2 regions of the Neobacillus sp. NPDC093127 genome follow, and region 2 is predicted to be linked to the other one. Evidence: a T-box and tRNA genes for the amino acid it is inferred to sense, from the RefSeq annotation. Region 2 holds a T-box; the other holds one or more tRNA genes.
What was found. The T-box of region 2 lies ahead of argS (arginine--tRNA ligase). A T-box ahead of a tRNA ligase gene usually reads a tRNA of that ligase, here a tRNA-Arg.

Region 1: it encodes a tRNA-Arg, which carries the amino acid that the T-box ahead of argS (arginine--tRNA ligase) is inferred to sense. The anticodon was not compared.

What each region holds. Positions count from the first base shown of each region.
Region 1 is NZ_JBIVOP010000001.1:282,171-290,502, reverse strand. Features, by position in the region: gene ACIQCO_RS01465 (YdeI/OmpD-associated family protein) at 1-119, shown strand, start outside; gene ACIQCO_RS01460 (VOC family protein) at 245-625, shown strand; gene ACIQCO_RS01455 (NADPH:quinone reductase) at 698-1,684, opposite strand; gene ACIQCO_RS01450 (amino acid permease) at 2,043-3,401, shown strand; gene ACIQCO_RS01445 (LysE family transporter) at 3,643-4,278, shown strand; tRNA gene ACIQCO_RS01440 (tRNA-Arg) at 4,774-4,847, opposite strand; gene ACIQCO_RS01435 (YwaF family protein) at 5,053-5,793, opposite strand; gene mutS (DNA mismatch repair protein MutS) at 5,994-8,332, shown strand, end outside.
Region 2 is NZ_JBIVOP010000015.1:9,850-18,181, reverse strand. Features, by position in the region: gene ACIQCO_RS19320 (ABC transporter ATP-binding protein) at 1-603, shown strand, start outside; gene ACIQCO_RS19315 (TetR/AcrR family transcriptional regulator) at 999-1,586, shown strand; gene ACIQCO_RS19310 (alpha/beta-type small acid-soluble spore protein) at 2,375-2,629, opposite strand; T-box leader at 2,729-2,943, shown strand; gene argS (arginine--tRNA ligase) at 2,992-4,686, shown strand; gene ACIQCO_RS19300 (DinB family protein) at 4,760-5,224, shown strand; gene ACIQCO_RS19295 (MFS transporter) at 5,306-6,499, shown strand; gene ACIQCO_RS19290 (NupC/NupG family nucleoside CNT transporter) at 6,735-7,913, shown strand; gene uptA (undecaprenyl phosphate transporter UptA) at 7,955-8,332, opposite strand, start outside.

The DNA.
Region 1 (8,332 bases), on a different contig from region 2:
CGGGACGGCAAAGAGCATACATTCTTTATTTTTCTGCACCCAAACAATCCAAAACTCGGGAGTCAAGGGTTGAAAAATATAGGCAGCAAATTCTCAATGGAAAGGGATTAAATGATTAATAAGATGAGAAAAAATTAATCAAACCTTAAGATGTTACCTCACTAAAAACGAACTAGCAAGAATCATTAAACAAATCGAATTATAAAGAATCAAAAAATTTGAGTTCTCATGGAGTGAAAAAGAGATGAGAATTGAACATGTAGCTATTTGGGTCAATGATTTGGAAGTCATGAAAGAGTTTTATGAAACGTATTTTTATGGTAAGTCAAACAATAAGTATCATAATACAGAGAAGAAATTCGAATCATATTTTCTCACTTTTGATTCTGGAACACGATTAGAGATTATGCGTAAATCAGGGATTGATGAGAAAAAACAGAGTGATATGATAGGCTGGGCTCATATTGCCATTTCTTTAGGAAGCAGGGAGTCCGTTAATCAAATGACAGCCCGATTAAAAAATGATGGTTATCGCCATATTAACGGTCCTCGTGTCACTGGAGATGGTTATTATGAGAGTGTTATTGAGGACCCAGAAGGAAATCTTATTGAATTGACTGTATAATATAATGGCGGCTTTTTAAAAAATAAAAAACAAAAAAATCCCTAGACATAAGGGATTCAACGATTTTTTTCTTTAGTCTTTTCCGATTTCCAATACCATTTTACCTTTTGTTCTGCTGCTTAAAATCTGGATATGTGCATTGGCTGCTTCTTCAAGCGGCAGGATTGTTCCTACGAATGGCTGAAGACCTCCATTATTCAGTGCTGCTTCAACTGCAATCAAACTTTCATTAAATTCATCTATTGGTGCATTCCAAACGGCCATTCCAAGGACATCGGCTTCTTTGGCCATTATCAAGCGGGGATTGAAGTCCAATGCTCCGCGGTTGCCTACTACGACCACCCGGCCGAACTTGTTGACCAGCTTTAAATCCTCTTCTAGATTGACATTGGCAAGCATTTCAATGACAACATCAACGCCAGCACCGTTTGTAAGGGAGGGGATTTCTTCCAAATACCCCGTCTGATTGTGGTTAAGGACGGCGTCAGCACCAGATTTTCTTACTACATCCATGCCTTCTTCTGTGCCGGCAGTTCCGATTACTTGTGCACCTGCATATTTAGCAAGTTGTACAGCTAAAGTACCTACACCGCCGGAAGCCCCATGGACTAATACCGTTTCTCCCGGTTTTAAATGTGCCCGGTGAAAAAGTGCGCGATAGGCAGCCGTGACAGGAATGCCAAGTGCTGCTCCCTGCTCAAAGCTTACTGTTTCAGGCAATTTATGTACAGCTTCCACATCACAAACTACTTTTTCCGCATATGTTCCCGTTTTTCTTTTTGACATTGTGGAGGCGACAAATACCCGATCGCCGGTCTTGAGCCTAGTGACACCCGGGCCAACCTCATCCACCACACCTGCACCATCAAATCCAGGGGTATAAGGCATGTCAGGATTGAAAAAGGCATAACCTCCCGCACGTATATAAGCTTCTGCTGGATTGACGCCGGCATAATAAAGCCTTACCCGTACTTCGTTTTCTGCCGGTACCGGTTCTTTAACTTCTACTAGTTTTAACACTTCAGGTTCCCCAAAGGACGACATTTGAATAGCTTTCATTCGGCTTCCCCCTGTTTAAAGTAAAATCACATCTACTTCATGATAGACTATCTTCTTGGTCAAAAAAACCTTTTTGGGAAAAATTAAGACCAATTCTTATATTGTTTGTAACTTACTTGACGTTTTGTAAGTTTTAAAAAAGGCTGATTCAGACTAGAATTTACCTTTTTCCACACTGCCATTCTTTTTTTATCTACTACCAAGTAAACGTATTGGTTTACAAGAATCGCAGCCTAATGTTTGGTTTATTTTTCAAGGCATTATCCCGTTTCTATTAGACAATACTAATTCGAGTGAAACTGCTTAAAGTGAAATTTATAGTGTATTCATAGGATATTTGTGTATAAGGAGGCATCACATGGATTTTTTCATCCCTAGTGGTAAGAGTAAAGGCGGTGAAGAAGGAAATTTAAGTTGGTGGCAATTGTCTTTAATCGGAGTGGGCTGCACGATTGGAACTGGATTTTTTCTTGGCTCCACAATTGGGATTAAAGTAACTGGCCCGTCTATTGTCTTTTCATTTATTTTAGCAGCCTTAGGGACTTACGTTGTTTACAATCTATTAGCCAAAATGACAGCAGAGGACCCGCAAGATGGATCGTTTTGCTACTACGCAAACAAAGCCTACGGACGATGGGCAGGTTTTAGCTGCGGATGGAATTACTGGTGCTCAAACATCCTGATTATGGGCAGCCAACTAACCGCACTCTCGATTCTTTCAAGATTTTGGTTTCCCAATGTCCCACTATGGCTCTTTGCGACGGGGTATGCGATTCTTTCCATTGTGGTTGTTTTAACAGGCAATAAGGGGTTTGATAAAGTAGAAAATGTATTAGCGATTATTAAAACAGCTGCTATTGTTATGTTTATTATTATCGCAGCTGCAGCCGTTTTTGGCTGGCTGCATGGGAATGTGAAACATCCTGGTTTTCCGCATTCAGCAAAAGAACTATTTCCTGAAGGGTACAAAGGTTTTTGGTCCTCCTTAATTTATGCCTTTTATGCCTATGGAGGGATTGAAGTCATTGGACTAATGGCCATGAGACTTAAAAAGAAGGAAGATGCACCCAAAGCGGGAATTATCATGTTGATTGTATTGGTGATTATTTATGTTATATCAATTGGTCTTGCAGTCTTTATGGCTGCACACGGGGCATTTACTGAAAAAGAGAGTCCTTTTGTTACGGCATTAGATAAATATCATTTTGCCTTTTTCCCCCATGTATTTAATGCAGCGATTATATTGGCAGGATTTTCAACCATGACCGCTTCATTATTTGGGGTAACCACACTTTTAGTAACACTCGCTGAAGGTGGTGATGCACCATCGTGGTTTTCTAAAAAGCTAAAAAACTTTAAAGAACTGCCACTTCCCTCATTAGCCCTGGCAACGATTGGATTAATTGCATCAATTGTCACAGCATTGCTGTTGCCTGGGAAAATCTATGAATACATCACAACAGCTGCAGGGATTTTAATTCTTTTCAACTGGTCCTTTATCATTATTTCTGCCTTTCATATTTTGGACATAAAGTTTGGTGGAAAGATGTTGGCAATTTTAGGTTTAGTTCTTATTCTTGCTGCAGTAAGTGGAACCCTCATGGAGAAGAGCATACGAATGGGCTTCTTTGTTAGTTTATTAGTAGCAGCGATCATTGGTGTAATTGCCTTTATCATGGAAAAAATGGTTTGGAAGAAGAAAAGCCAAAAAGGATAGGATTACGGTAAGGAAATTTTTATTTTTCGTTAGTGTTGGATAATCTATTGATATGCTCTAAGAAAGGGCGCACGGATAAAAGAGGAAGGGGGTTGTCTATTTTTAGATAGCCCCTTTTCATGTTTTTTTAACGAGCAAATTCCCAAATAACTGTGGAGTATTACAAATTATATGGACATGAATCACCGTTTCATTCATAAAATGTACAAGTTGACCCTAATGTGATGCGAGGTGATTTTTTTTGAGTATAAGTATTTTGGCTGGTTATATAATCCTCGGATTTACTTTAGCTGCCCCTATTGGCCCGGTCAATTCCGCTCGCTTGGATAAAGGAATCAAGAATGGGTTCTGGCATGCTTGGATTGTGGGGGTAGGTTCGATGATTGCTGATGGGATTTTTATGTTTATGGTTTATTTAGGAATGGTTCAATTCTTAGGGATTCCTATTGTACAAATCTTCCTGTGGCTGTTTGGAGGATTTATTCTTATTTATTCTGGATTTGAAAGTATTAAAAATGCAAATACACTCACCTTAACATACAGCAGAAAAAAAGATTCCTTATTTAAATGCTTTCTTACTGGATTTATTATGTCGATTACCAGTCCATTATCCATTCTTTTTTGGTTGGGGATCTATGGATCCGTATTGGCAAAAACTGCTCAAACAAATGGAACGGAATCACTTTTGATTTATAGCAGCATGATCTTCCTTGGTCTAATTTTTTGGGACATCTTTGTTGCAGCCCTTACTACTGGTTTTAGGAGGCTTTTAAATGTAAAAACCCTAATTGCGATTTCTATTATTTCCGGTACTTCACTAATTATATTTGGAGTTTATTTTGGTTATCAGGGGATTCAAGCACTAAGAATAAATTAGATAAAGCATTAAGTTAATTCGCTTTTGACAGAAATTTTGCAATAAATATATCAAAAATAAAAGTATATTCTAAATGCTTCTTCCAAGGCCTCTCTAACAGGTACGAACAATATAAACAATAGGATTATTAGAATTGCTGTAAAAAAATAATTCTTCACAATAATTCCCCCTTAAGAAGAATCTATCTTAGGGATAGGATAACTCAAACTTGTTAACTCCACGTTGTTGATAAGTAAATGTTTTGTAAATTGGTAAATACACAATTCGAGGGAAAAAATGAATTAGAAGAAGAATGATGATGATGATGATGAAAGTATATCGTGTTGCTTATTATGTAGCTGATTTACAACACGTATCTTTGGTGCCTAAGGAAGAAAAAAATGATTGGTAATTTTGGGATAATACCTGCCCCAATCCGACCCCCATTACCAAAAATTATTGCTTTTTTAAAAGTTAAAATAAAAAGAAACCCTTGATATAACAGGGTTTCTTTTACGTCCCAAAGAGGATTCGAACCTCCGACCTACAGTTTAGGAAACTGTTGCTCTATCCTGCTGAGCTATTGGGACAAGTAAAGACTTATTTATTTTGTTTTAGACACACAATAAGATAAACCCGTCCTGATCTCAGAAAGATTATTCAAGAAGTGGTTCGATCAGTACGCTGTAGCAAATTCGTTGAAGCATATTCGAACGTGCTGAGCTATTGGGACTCATTATAGGAACGTTTATTATTATAATGATATAATCGAAAAAGGTCAATAACAAGTTGATGTTATTGCAGCGGAAGGTTCTTGGCCACTTCCGTTTTTTTCGCAGTCTTTTCACGGAAAATCAACCAAACAATCAAGCTTAGCGTTATTAATAAACCTTCCATGGATAAGATATACCAAGGGTAAGGGCCCAGAACATCTAATAGACTGGCACTGTCGGGTTTGTGACTTAAGAACATATAATTGCCGTCAACCATCTTATTAATGACCATAATAATCGGCATCAAAACATTTAAAAAGACAAATAATTTTACTACCGACCAGATTGTCGGCCGGTACCCCTTTGCCCAAGTAAAATAGAGCGGCACCCAAATGATCATTAAATGAGTATAAAAGAAGTGGAAGAATCGAAAATGTGGAAAGTCATAATTTAATAGTGGTGTGATTAATGCCTGAGATGCGCCAAGTATTGCTGTAAATAATAAGATTTCGTAAATTAATTTTATCCTAGTCAGCAACAAGAGAACCGTTAAAATCAGGCTGATACTGCATAACTCTAATGGGATGGCGTCGCTGACATGCCAGCTGCGATTTACGATCAGCCATAAGTGATAAGCAGTCTCCATTATTATTAAAGAAATAGCGACACCGATTTCAGTGCCTCTCCAATTCTTAGCACTTAGCCAATCTCTAAATAAAAATATTGCTAAAGAGCATAGAATTAAGATGGTTAGGATAACAAGGTGACTTGCTGAAAACATCTGAAAATCATAATTTTTGTAACTCCCGCTAAACCACTCCATAATTTCACCACCCTTACAATTATTTTAACATGTTATGGTGAGAGGAAGTTGGAATTTTTAGAAAGGTTCTTTTCTAAAAGTTTGTTGGTATTTTTGATTCGCTAATAAAACCCTTCAATCGACGAGTGCCTGACACCAACATTTTATGATATAATAGTTTGTCGAAGATACTCGAAATGAATTTAACCGTGGAGGTCATTATGGCTGCTTATACGCCGATGATACAGCAATATTTAACCGTGAAGGCAGATTATCAAGATGCCTTTTTATTTTTTCGCTTGGGCGATTTTTATGAAATGTTTTTTGATGATGCGATAAAGGCATCACAGGAATTAGAGATAACCTTAACAAGCCGCGGTGGCGGTACCGATGAACGGATTCCGATGTGTGGAGTTCCTTACCATGCAGCAGCTAACTATATTGAACAGCTTATTTCCAAGGGCTATAAAGTAGCGGTTTGTGAGCAAACGGAAGACCCGAAACAGACAAAAGGAATGGTCAAACGGGAGGTTGTTCAGTTAATCACACCGGGAACCGTGATGGATGGAAAAGGATTAACTGACAAAGAGAACAACTATATCGCCTCGATTACAGCCTTTGATGACCAAACTTATGGATTTGCTTATAACGATATTTCAACAGGTGAGAGCCGAGTAACCTTACTTTCCAGCAATTTTGATGAGGTATTGAATGAACTGTCGGTTTTAAGTGCCAAAGAGGTAGTTGTTGCAAGCAATTTTGACGGAGAACTGCAAAAGAAGATGCGGGAACGTGATGTGCTCGCGATTTCGTTTGAAGATAATAGTTCACTAGAGATGAATTATGCCCATCTGCTTGAGGATTTAAATCAAGATAAATTGAAACAAACAACAGCAAGGCTGTTTAACTATTTATACCGGTCGCAAAAGAGAAGCCTTGACCATCTCCAGCCTGTTACTACCTATCAAATTCATCACTATATGAAAATTGATTACTATTCAAAGCGTAATCTTGAATTAACCGAGACGATTCGTTCCAAAGGGAAAAAGGGTTCGTTATTATGGCTTCTTGATGAAACGATGACCGCAATGGGCGGAAGGATGTTAAAAACTTGGATTGACCGGCCATTGATTAATCAGGATGAGATTGAACATCGTCAAGCGATTGTCGAAGTTCTGATGAATCATTACTTTGAACGCCAGGAGCTTCGTGAAAAATTAAAAGAGGTATACGATTTAGAGCGTTTAGCAGGGCGTGTTGCCTTTGGAAACGTGAATGCCCGTGATTTAGTCCAGCTTAAGCGCTCGTTAATGCAGGTGCCATTTTTAAAGGAAATCCTACAGACGATGCAAAATGAAGAAGTTAGAAAAATTGCTGAGCACCTTGACCCGTGTGAAGAGATCACTAATTTATTGGAGCAGGCAATCGTAGAAAATCCGCCGCTCTCGTTAAAAGAAGGCAATATGATTCGCGACGGGTACAATGCCCAGCTCGATCAATATCGTGATGCCAGCCGGAACGGGAAAACGTGGATAGCAAGCCTTGAGCGGGAAGAGCGGGAGAAAACCGGGATTAAATCGTTGAAGGTTGGCTATAACCGCGTATTCGGCTACTATATTGAAATCACTCGCGCAAACCTGCATCTATTAGAAGAAGGACAGTATGAACGGAAGCAAACTCTATCGAATGCCGAACGTTTTATTACCCCGGATCTAAAAGAAAAAGAAGCGTTGATTTTACAAGCGGAGGAAAAATGCGGCGAGCTTGAATATGAGTTATTTACCGAAATCCGCGAGATTGTTAAGGAGCAAATCCCGCGTCTGCAGGCGCTGGCAAAAATGGTCAGCGAGCTTGATGTCCTGCAATGCTTTGCCCAGGTTAGTGAAGAACGACACTATGTGAAGCCGCAATTTTCTACAGAGCGCCGTGTAGCTGTTAAGGATGGCCGCCATCCAGTAGTCGAAAAGGTATTAAACGCTCAGGAATATGTACCAAATGATTGTCATATGGACAGCGACCGGGAAGTCCTGTTGATTACGGGTCCGAATATGTCTGGTAAAAGTACGTACATGCGCCAAATTGCTTTAACAGCTATTTTAGCGCAAATCGGCTGTTACGTTCCGGCGGCTGAAGCCGTGCTGCCGATTTTTGATCAGGTGTTTACACGTATTGGTGCGGCAGACGATTTGATCTCTGGACAAAGTACCTTTATGGTTGAAATGCTCGAAGCGAAAAATGCGATTACAAATGCGACGCAAAACAGTTTGATTTTGTTTGACGAAATCGGCCGCGGCACCTCAACATACGACGGGATGGCCTTAGCGCAGGCAATCATTGAATATATTCATAAGCGGATTGGAGCGAAAACTTTATTTTCAACCCATTATCATGAGCTGACCGTTTTAGATGAAGAGCTTTCGAAGCTAAAAAACATTCACGTCAGCGCGATTGAACATAACGGCAAGGTTGTCTTTCTTCATAAAATAAAAGAAGGGCCGGCCGATAAGAGCTACGGAATACATGTCGCCCAGCTGGCCGAACTGCCGGCGGAATTAATCAG
Region 2 (8,332 bases):
TTGGCAGCAACTAAAGAAGAACGACAGAAAAAGGTATTCCGCCTGCTGGAAACAGTAGGATTGAATAAAAGCCATGCAAACAGGTATCCACATGAATTTTCAGGAGGCCAACGGCAAAGAATTGGGATTGCCAGGGCGCTCGCTGTTGAGCCGGAATTTATCATCGCGGATGAACCGATTAGTGCCTTAGACGTATCCATCCAAGCACAGGTTGTTAATTTAATGAAAAGGCTTCAAAAGGAAAAGGAATTAACTTATTTATTTATTGCCCATGATCTTTCGATGGTCAAACATATAAGTGATCGTGTGGGTGTCATGTATCTTGGGGGAATAGTAGAGTTAGCTACCTCCGACGATTTATATGAGGAGCCTCTTCATCCATACACCCAAGCTTTGCTTTCAGCTGTCCCGGTCCCAGACCCTGATATTGAAAAGAAGCGCAATCGTATTATTCTAAGTGGTGATCTTCCCAGTCCAAGTAACCCGCCAAGTGGGTGCAGGTTTAGAACACGATGCTCTATGGCAACAGATACATGTGCACAAGTAACACCTATTTGGAAAGAAGCGAAACCAAATCATTGGGTTGCTTGTCATTTGTTTTAAAGAAATCTAGTTCCATAATAGCAAGATAAGTAAAAAATACTGACGATAGAAGCCATGGCACGAATCAAAAAGGTGCCGTGGTTTTTCATTTATATTAATCATTGAGTGATCGTTAGAAAAGATAAGTTTGCTTTACCCATAAAGCTTGTAATTAATCAAACGTTTGATTAGTATAGTACATTTCCGGCGTCCATTTAATCAAATGATTGATTAGTATAACACCTTCTGATCCGGATTTAATCAAACGTTTGGCTAGTATTGCCCATTATGCAGAAAAGTTTTTCTGATTTCCAAAAGCTTTCCAAATAAATTGAAACGAAATATTGACTATGCTATAGTGAAATTAGATGATCTTGACCGAAAAACTAAATTAGTCAATAGGGAGAGTGGGTTTTATGGCACCCGACAGAAGGAAAATGATTGTTGCAGCGGCGACAAAATCCTTTTCGTTATTTGGCTATAAAGCAACGACCATGGATCAGGTTGCGAAGCTTGCGAATGTCGGAAAGGGAACCATTTATACTTTTTTCAAAAATAAAGAAGAATTGTTTGAGGAGATTATTTCTTCGCTGGTGAAGGAAATGATTGTCGAGGCGGACTCAGCCATTCAGCCGGAATTACCGTTTACAGAAAATGTCCATCGCGCTTTGTACCGATTATTAGAATACCGCTCCCAGCACCAGCTCATGATTAAGCTGGTTCAAGAGGAAGCGGAAATGGGGACCTTAGCGGTTTCGGAAATGCTCCAGCATGTTGAAAATGAGATTATCGACTATTTAAAGCAAAAAATTGAGACCGCCATTGCTAAAGGAGCCATTCCTGCAGCTAACACAGAAGTCACCAGCTTTCTTTTATTAAAAATGTATATTGCCCTTGTGTATGACTGGGAAAGGAACCACGAACCGTTGAGTTCTGAGCAGATCGCTGAGATTATGAAGGTGTTTCTTTTGAAAGGTCTTCAAAAAAAGACTAAAACGACTTAGTTTAAGACTTAAGTCGTTTTTCTATTTTTGAGTGTTTTCTCATTTATTACGGAGTGTTCCCATAAAAGCGGGTATAGGATGCAAAGCCGGAATCGAAAAGGGGAAAAATGAATCCAATAAGGGGTATTGAATGCAAAGTCCTTTTAAAAAGGTCAATAAAATGGAGTTATTGGAAGGAATTTTCAATCAAAAAGGGCCCTATCCCAGATAGTAGAGGGGAAAGTTACCTGAGCCAGGCTCCCCGCCTGGCTTTTTCGTGGGTTTGCGGGTGAATTTAGGGAAGTGGACAGTAAAAGAGGAAAAGTGGATAGTAACTGGGCAAAAGTGGACAGTAAAAAGTCAAAAACGGACAGTAAATCCCCAGAACCGGAGAGTAAAGGGTCCAAAGTGGAGAGTAAATCACAAAGTCCTTTTAAAAAGGTCATTCAAAAGGAGTTATTGGAAGGAATCTTCAATCAAAAAGGGCCCTATCCCAGATAGTAAAGGGGAAAGTTACCTGAGCCAGGCTCCCCGCCTGGCTTTTTCGTGAGTTTGCGGGTGAATTTAGGGAAGTGGACAGTAAAAGAGGAAAAGTGGACAGTAAAAAGTCAAAACCGGACAGTAAATCCACAGAACCGGAGAGTAAAGGGTCCAAAGTGGAGAGTAATTCATAAAACCCGAATCGAAAAGGAGAAAGATGAATCTAATAAGGGGTATTTGGATGCAAAACCCGATTCGAAAGGGAGAAAAATGAATCCAATAGTTGGTAATCGAATCAATAAAGGGATCTACAAAATAGATCCCAAGCGTCACTGTCTCTTACTTAGGTTTTCCTGAGCCATTTTCACAAGCTCGCGAACCATGCTGCCGCCTAGCCTGCCGCCGACTTTTCCGGCCTGTTCGGATGTAAGCTTTCCATTGTAGCCCTTTTTCAATGGAACGCCGACCTCTTCGGCTGCTTCAAATTTGGCATTTTCCGGGCTCGCAGATTGAACGACCTTTGCTTTAAGCGCATCTAATCCACTTCGCGCTTCCGGAACAAGTATTTTATTTCTTCTCGCCATATAAATCCCTCCTTTACTAATAGGATTGCCTAAAAAAAACATTCAATAGTGACTGGATAAATCCTTATCTTTCCAGTATAATAACTGATAATCAAGATGGAAAAATCAATGAAAAAGAGAGTAGTTATCGAGGATGTTTTAGCGAGTCGGGGGTGGTGTGAGCCTGATACAGATTAGATAATGAAGCGCACTTTTGAGATGCAAACCCGAAACCAAGTAGGGTATGCCGGAGAATACTCCGTTACAAAGGGAAAGCTGGTTCTTTTTGAACAATTAGAGTGGTACCGCGGGATAGTCAAACTCTCGTCTCTTTTATAGAGGCGGGGGTTTTTTGTTTTCTAACAATAAAGGAGGTCTATAGCATGAATTTTAAAAAGGATCTTGCCGCCATCTTGTTTGAACTGCTTGAACAAGAAATTTCAGCAGATGAACTGGAACTGATGATTGAAAAACCAAAAAACGCGTCGCACGGTGATTTAGCCTTTCCGTGTTTTACGTTGGCAAAATTAAAACGGAAATCCCCAAATATGATTGCCCAAGAACTAGGTGAAAAGATTCAATCGCCAATTTTCGAACAGACAGAAGTGGTGGGAGCGTACCTAAATCTATTTTTAAATAAAAAGTTGGTTTCGGAAAAGGCAGTCAGTGAAATTATCACGCAAACAGGCCATTTCGGAGCCCATGAATTCGGGGGCGGCGGAAATGTCACAATTGACATGTCGTCACCGAATATCGCCAAGCCATTCTCAATGGGGCATTTGCGCTCAACCGTTATTGGTAACGCGTTAGCACTCATCGTAGAAAAGTGCGGTTATAAACCAATCAAAATTAATCATCTTGGTGACTGGGGTACACAGTTCGGGAAGTTAATTACCGCCTATAAACTATGGGGTGATGTCGAGAAGGTAAAACAAAGCCCGATTAAGGAGCTACTCGCACTTTATATTAAGTTCCATGATGTGGCAGAATCCGACCCATCGCTTGAAGACCAAGGCCGGAGCTGGTTTAAACGGCTCGAGGATGGCGACGAGGAAGCGTTAATGCTTTGGCAATGGTTCCGTGATGAATCATTAAAGGAGTTTTCAAGGATATACGAGTTGATGAACATCCAATTTGATTCATATGCTGGTGAGGCTTTTTATAATGATAAAATGGACCGAGTTGTTCAACTGCTTGAGGAACAACAATTATTGGTAGAATCCGATCAAGCCCAGGTGGTTGAGCTGACTAATGAGGAGCTGCCGCCATGCCTGATTAAAAAATCAGACGGTGCGACACTTTATGCGACACGTGATTTGGCGGCCGCCCTCTATCGCAAGGAAAATTACAACTTTGCTAAATCCTTATACGTCGTTGGCCATGAGCAGAGCCTTCATTTTAAACAGTTGATTGCCGTGTTAAGTAAAATGGGTTATCCGTGGGCAGAGAACATGGTTCATGTTCCGTTTGGGATGATGTTAAAGGACGGCAAGAAAATGTCGACACGGAAGGGGAAAGTAGTTTTACTCGAAGAGGTGTTAACGGAGTCGATTGCGATGGCGAGACATAATATCGAAGAAAAAAATCCAAACCTGGCAAATAAAGATGAGGTGGCCAAACAGGTGGGCGTTGGAGCCGTTATTTTTCACGACTTAAAGAACAATCGGATGAACGATATTGAATTTTCCTTAGAGGAAATGCTCCGCTTTGAAGGCGAAACAGGTCCATATGTTCAATACACGTTCGCCCGGGCCTGCTCAATTTTACGAAAAGGAAAATGGCAGGCGGATGTACCTCCTGCCAACTGCCATACTACTTGGGAAAAAGAGTGGAAGGTAATAAGCATGCTTATCGAATTCCCGAATGCCATTCAACGGGCCAGTGAAAATCTAGACCCATCACAGGTTGCTAAATATGTAGTCGATCTTGCACAAGCCTTCAATAAATATTACGCCGAAGTAAAAGTCCTTGAGGAAAGTGCGGAGCAGCCTGCACGTTTAGCACTTGTTTACAGTGTTACGGTTGTCCTTAAAGAAGGCTTGCGGTTATTAGGCGTTGAAGCACCGGAAGAAATGTAAGTTCGTTTTGTTTCAAAACTGGCTTAATATGGTATAAACTATAGCTAGGAAAATTAGAAAGGGGAAATTTGAAATGAGTGAATTACTATTTAAGAGCTTTGAGTTAACGAGGAACTATTTCTTGAAAAATGTAGCTTCGCTGGATGAAAGCCTTGTTGATGTACAGCCTGAGGGATTTAACAATACGATTCACTGGCACATTGGCCATGCATTAACTGTCACGGAACAATTTATGTTCGGTTTTCCCAAAAAATCAACAAATCTGCCGGCAAACTATATGGAGTTATTTGCGACTGGCACGAAACCGGCTGATTGGAATGGTGACGTTCCATCGGTTCAAGATTTGTCAACGGAGCTTAAGGAGCAATTAGGAAGGATTAAAGAAATTCCAGCAGAGAGTTTCAGTGAAAAACTAAAAACACCGTTCCTTGGTCAAGAAACCTTTGGTGAACTCGCTAACTTTGCAGTCTTCCATGAGTCGCTGCACTTAGGACAAATTCAAGCCATGAAGCGTGTGATAGAAAAGACCCAATCGTAAAAAAACAATCTAATGAAAGTTCGTTTCTACTAGCCGTAGAGACGTTTTTTCATTTATATAGGAAGGAAGTCCTCTGCAAAAATGGATAAACAGATGATTAATGAAGGACCTAAGGAAAAGATCTGGACAAAGGATTTTGTTCTTATTGTATTTGCTAACTTTTTTATCTTTCTTGGCTTTCAGATGACACTGCCGACCATTCCCCTTTTTGTTGAACAATTAGGCGGAAATGATCAATTAATTGGCGTTGTTGTCGGAATCTTTACCTTCTCAGCCCTGCTTCTGCGTCCGATTGCAGGGCATGCGCTTGAAACAAAGGGGAGAGGCTTTGTTTATTTAATCGGTTTAGCGATTTTTGTCCTTTCTGTAGGGTCATTTGGGTTCCTAACGAGTATCGCGCTTCTTTTTGCCATGCGTGTGGTGCAAGGGGTAGGCTGGGGATTTTCCACAACTGCGTCGGGAACAATCGCAACCGATTTAATCCCTCCATCAAGAAGAGGCGAGGGAATGGGGTATTATGGTTTGTCGGGAAATTTGGCGCTCGCTTTCGGTCCAGCGCTGGGGCTTGCCTTAACCAACGGGAGCCTATCATTTCAATTCTTTTTCTTAATTTGTGCCGGTTTAGGACTGATTGCTTTTCTGTTGTCTTCAAGAATTAGCTACAAAAAAGTTGAACCACAACCGAAAAAAACAAATGCTAAGCTGGATTTGTACGAAAAAAGTGCACTGAGACCATCGATGCTGATGTTCTTTCTGACAGTCACGTTTGGCGGGATTGCCTCCTTTCTGCCGTTGTACACAGCAAAAGAACATATAGGAGGCATTCAATGGTACTTCCTTCTGTATGCGATCGCCTTAATGGTGACAAGAACATTTGCCGGTCAACTATATGACCGGAAGGGGCATCAGGCGGTATATATCCCTGGAACCATGTTGATTTTGGCAGCGATGCTTTTGTTAGCCTGGCTTCCTAATAGCGCCATTCTTTATACAGCAGCTTGTCTGTATGGTCTTGGTTTTGGCACGGTGCAGCCTGCCCTGCAGGCATGGTCGATAGAAAAAGCTCCATTAAATCGAAGAGGAATGGCAAATGCCACCTTCTTTTCCTTTTTTGATTTGGGAATTGGTACAGGAGCCATCGTGTTTGGCCAAATTGGCTACTTATTCAGCTACAGCAGTATTTATCTAGCGGCAGCGATATCCGTTTTTATTTCGATGTTGCTTTATTTCTTTTTCCTATATAAGGATCGGTTAAGTGTGACCCAGGAGGGATAAGCAGCTTCTAACCAAGCTGTTTTTCTTTTTGGGGTGATCGAGAAAGATAGGATAAATTTGAAAAGTAGGGGAAACCTGAATATTGTTACTTTATCTATTTGAATTGACAGCCCTTCCATTTTAATTCTATAATCGAATTTGTGTTTTGAAGTTTTGTCGACTTTTGTCGAATTATTTTGATTATTTCTCACTTCTTTACATAATTAATCTGACACCAGGAAAGGGAGAAAAAGATTTGAAATTTATTATTTTTTTAGCGGCGTTAGCGGTTATTTTTTTACTCGCCTATATCGTCAGTTACAATAAAAAAGGGATTAAGTTTAAGCCGATTGTCATGATGATTATTTTGCAGTTAATTTTGGCATTTGTGTTACTAAATACCGAATTTGGTCTTTTAATCATTAAAGGGGTATCGGCATTGTTCGACTATCTTCTAAGTTATGCAGCTGACGGAATTAATTTTGTTTTTGGCGGGATAGCCAATAAGGGGGAAATGCCTTTCTTCCTAAATGTTCTAATGCCAATTGTGTTTATTTCCGTACTAATAGGGATCGCGCAGCACATCAAGGTGCTCCCAATCATCATACGTTATCTTGGTTTAATCTTGAGCAAGATAAATGGTCTGGGAAAGTTAGAATCCTATAATGCCGTCGCCTCGGCTGTTTTTGGACAATCAGAAGTTTTTATTTCAGTGAAAAAGCTACTTCCTCATCTGCCGCAGCATCGGCTATATACTTTGTGTACATCAGCAATGTCAACGGTTTCAGCTTCGATTTTAGGGGCCTATATGACAATGATTGACCCGAAGTACGTCATAACGGCGCTGGTTTTAAACCTATTTGGCGGATTTATCATTGCCAATATCATTAACCCGTATGTAGTTAGTGAGGAAGAAGATATTTTTGATATCCAAGAAGAAAAACAAACATTTTTTGAAATGCTTGGTGAATATATTTTAGATGGTTTTAAAGTGGCTATTATTGTTGGGGCCATGCTAATTGGTTTTGTTGCTTTAATTAGTTTGATAAACCATGTGTTTGCTGGGATTTTCGGGATTAGTTTCCAAATGGCGCTGGGTTATTTGTTTGCACCGTTCGCCTTTATCGCCGGCGTGCCTGCATCCGATATCGTAGAGGCTGGGACAATCATGGCAACCAAATTGTTGTCCAATGAGTTTGTCGCGATGATCGATTTAGGCAAAGTCAGCCATTCTTTATCCAATAAAACAATCGGTATCGTTTCCGTATTCCTTGTTTCCTTTGCAAACTTCTCATCAATTGGGATCATTGCTGGGGCAGTAAAGGGCTTAAATGAGAAGAAAGGGAACGTTGTTGCAAGGTTTGGCCTTAAATTACTTTATGGAGCAACACTTGTAAGTCTTTTAACAGCAACAATCACCGGCCTGATGCTATAATCTTCTTATCTTGAGTTTGGAAAAGAAGAAAACCACCGTGCTTAATCGGTGGTTTTCTTTGTTTTCTTGATAATAAAATAGATAGCACCTAATATGACAGCTGCAATAATAGTTGGCAGTACATATGGATGTGCTTTTTCTTTAATATCGCCCCAATTACTGCCTAGTACCATCCCTACATAAAGGAATATGATTGTCCATGGCAAAACGGCTGCCACCGTGTAAAGGATAAACTTTTTAGCTGACATTTTTGCAATTCCAGCTGGAATCGAAATCGCGTGTCTTACAACGGGAATGAAACGTGCGGAGAAAATAACTCCGGCTCCATATTTATTAAACCATTGCTCCGCAAGGTCAATATGACTCTTTTTAATAAGTACGTATTTTCCGTATTTCTCTAAAAAGGGTCTGCCCCCGTA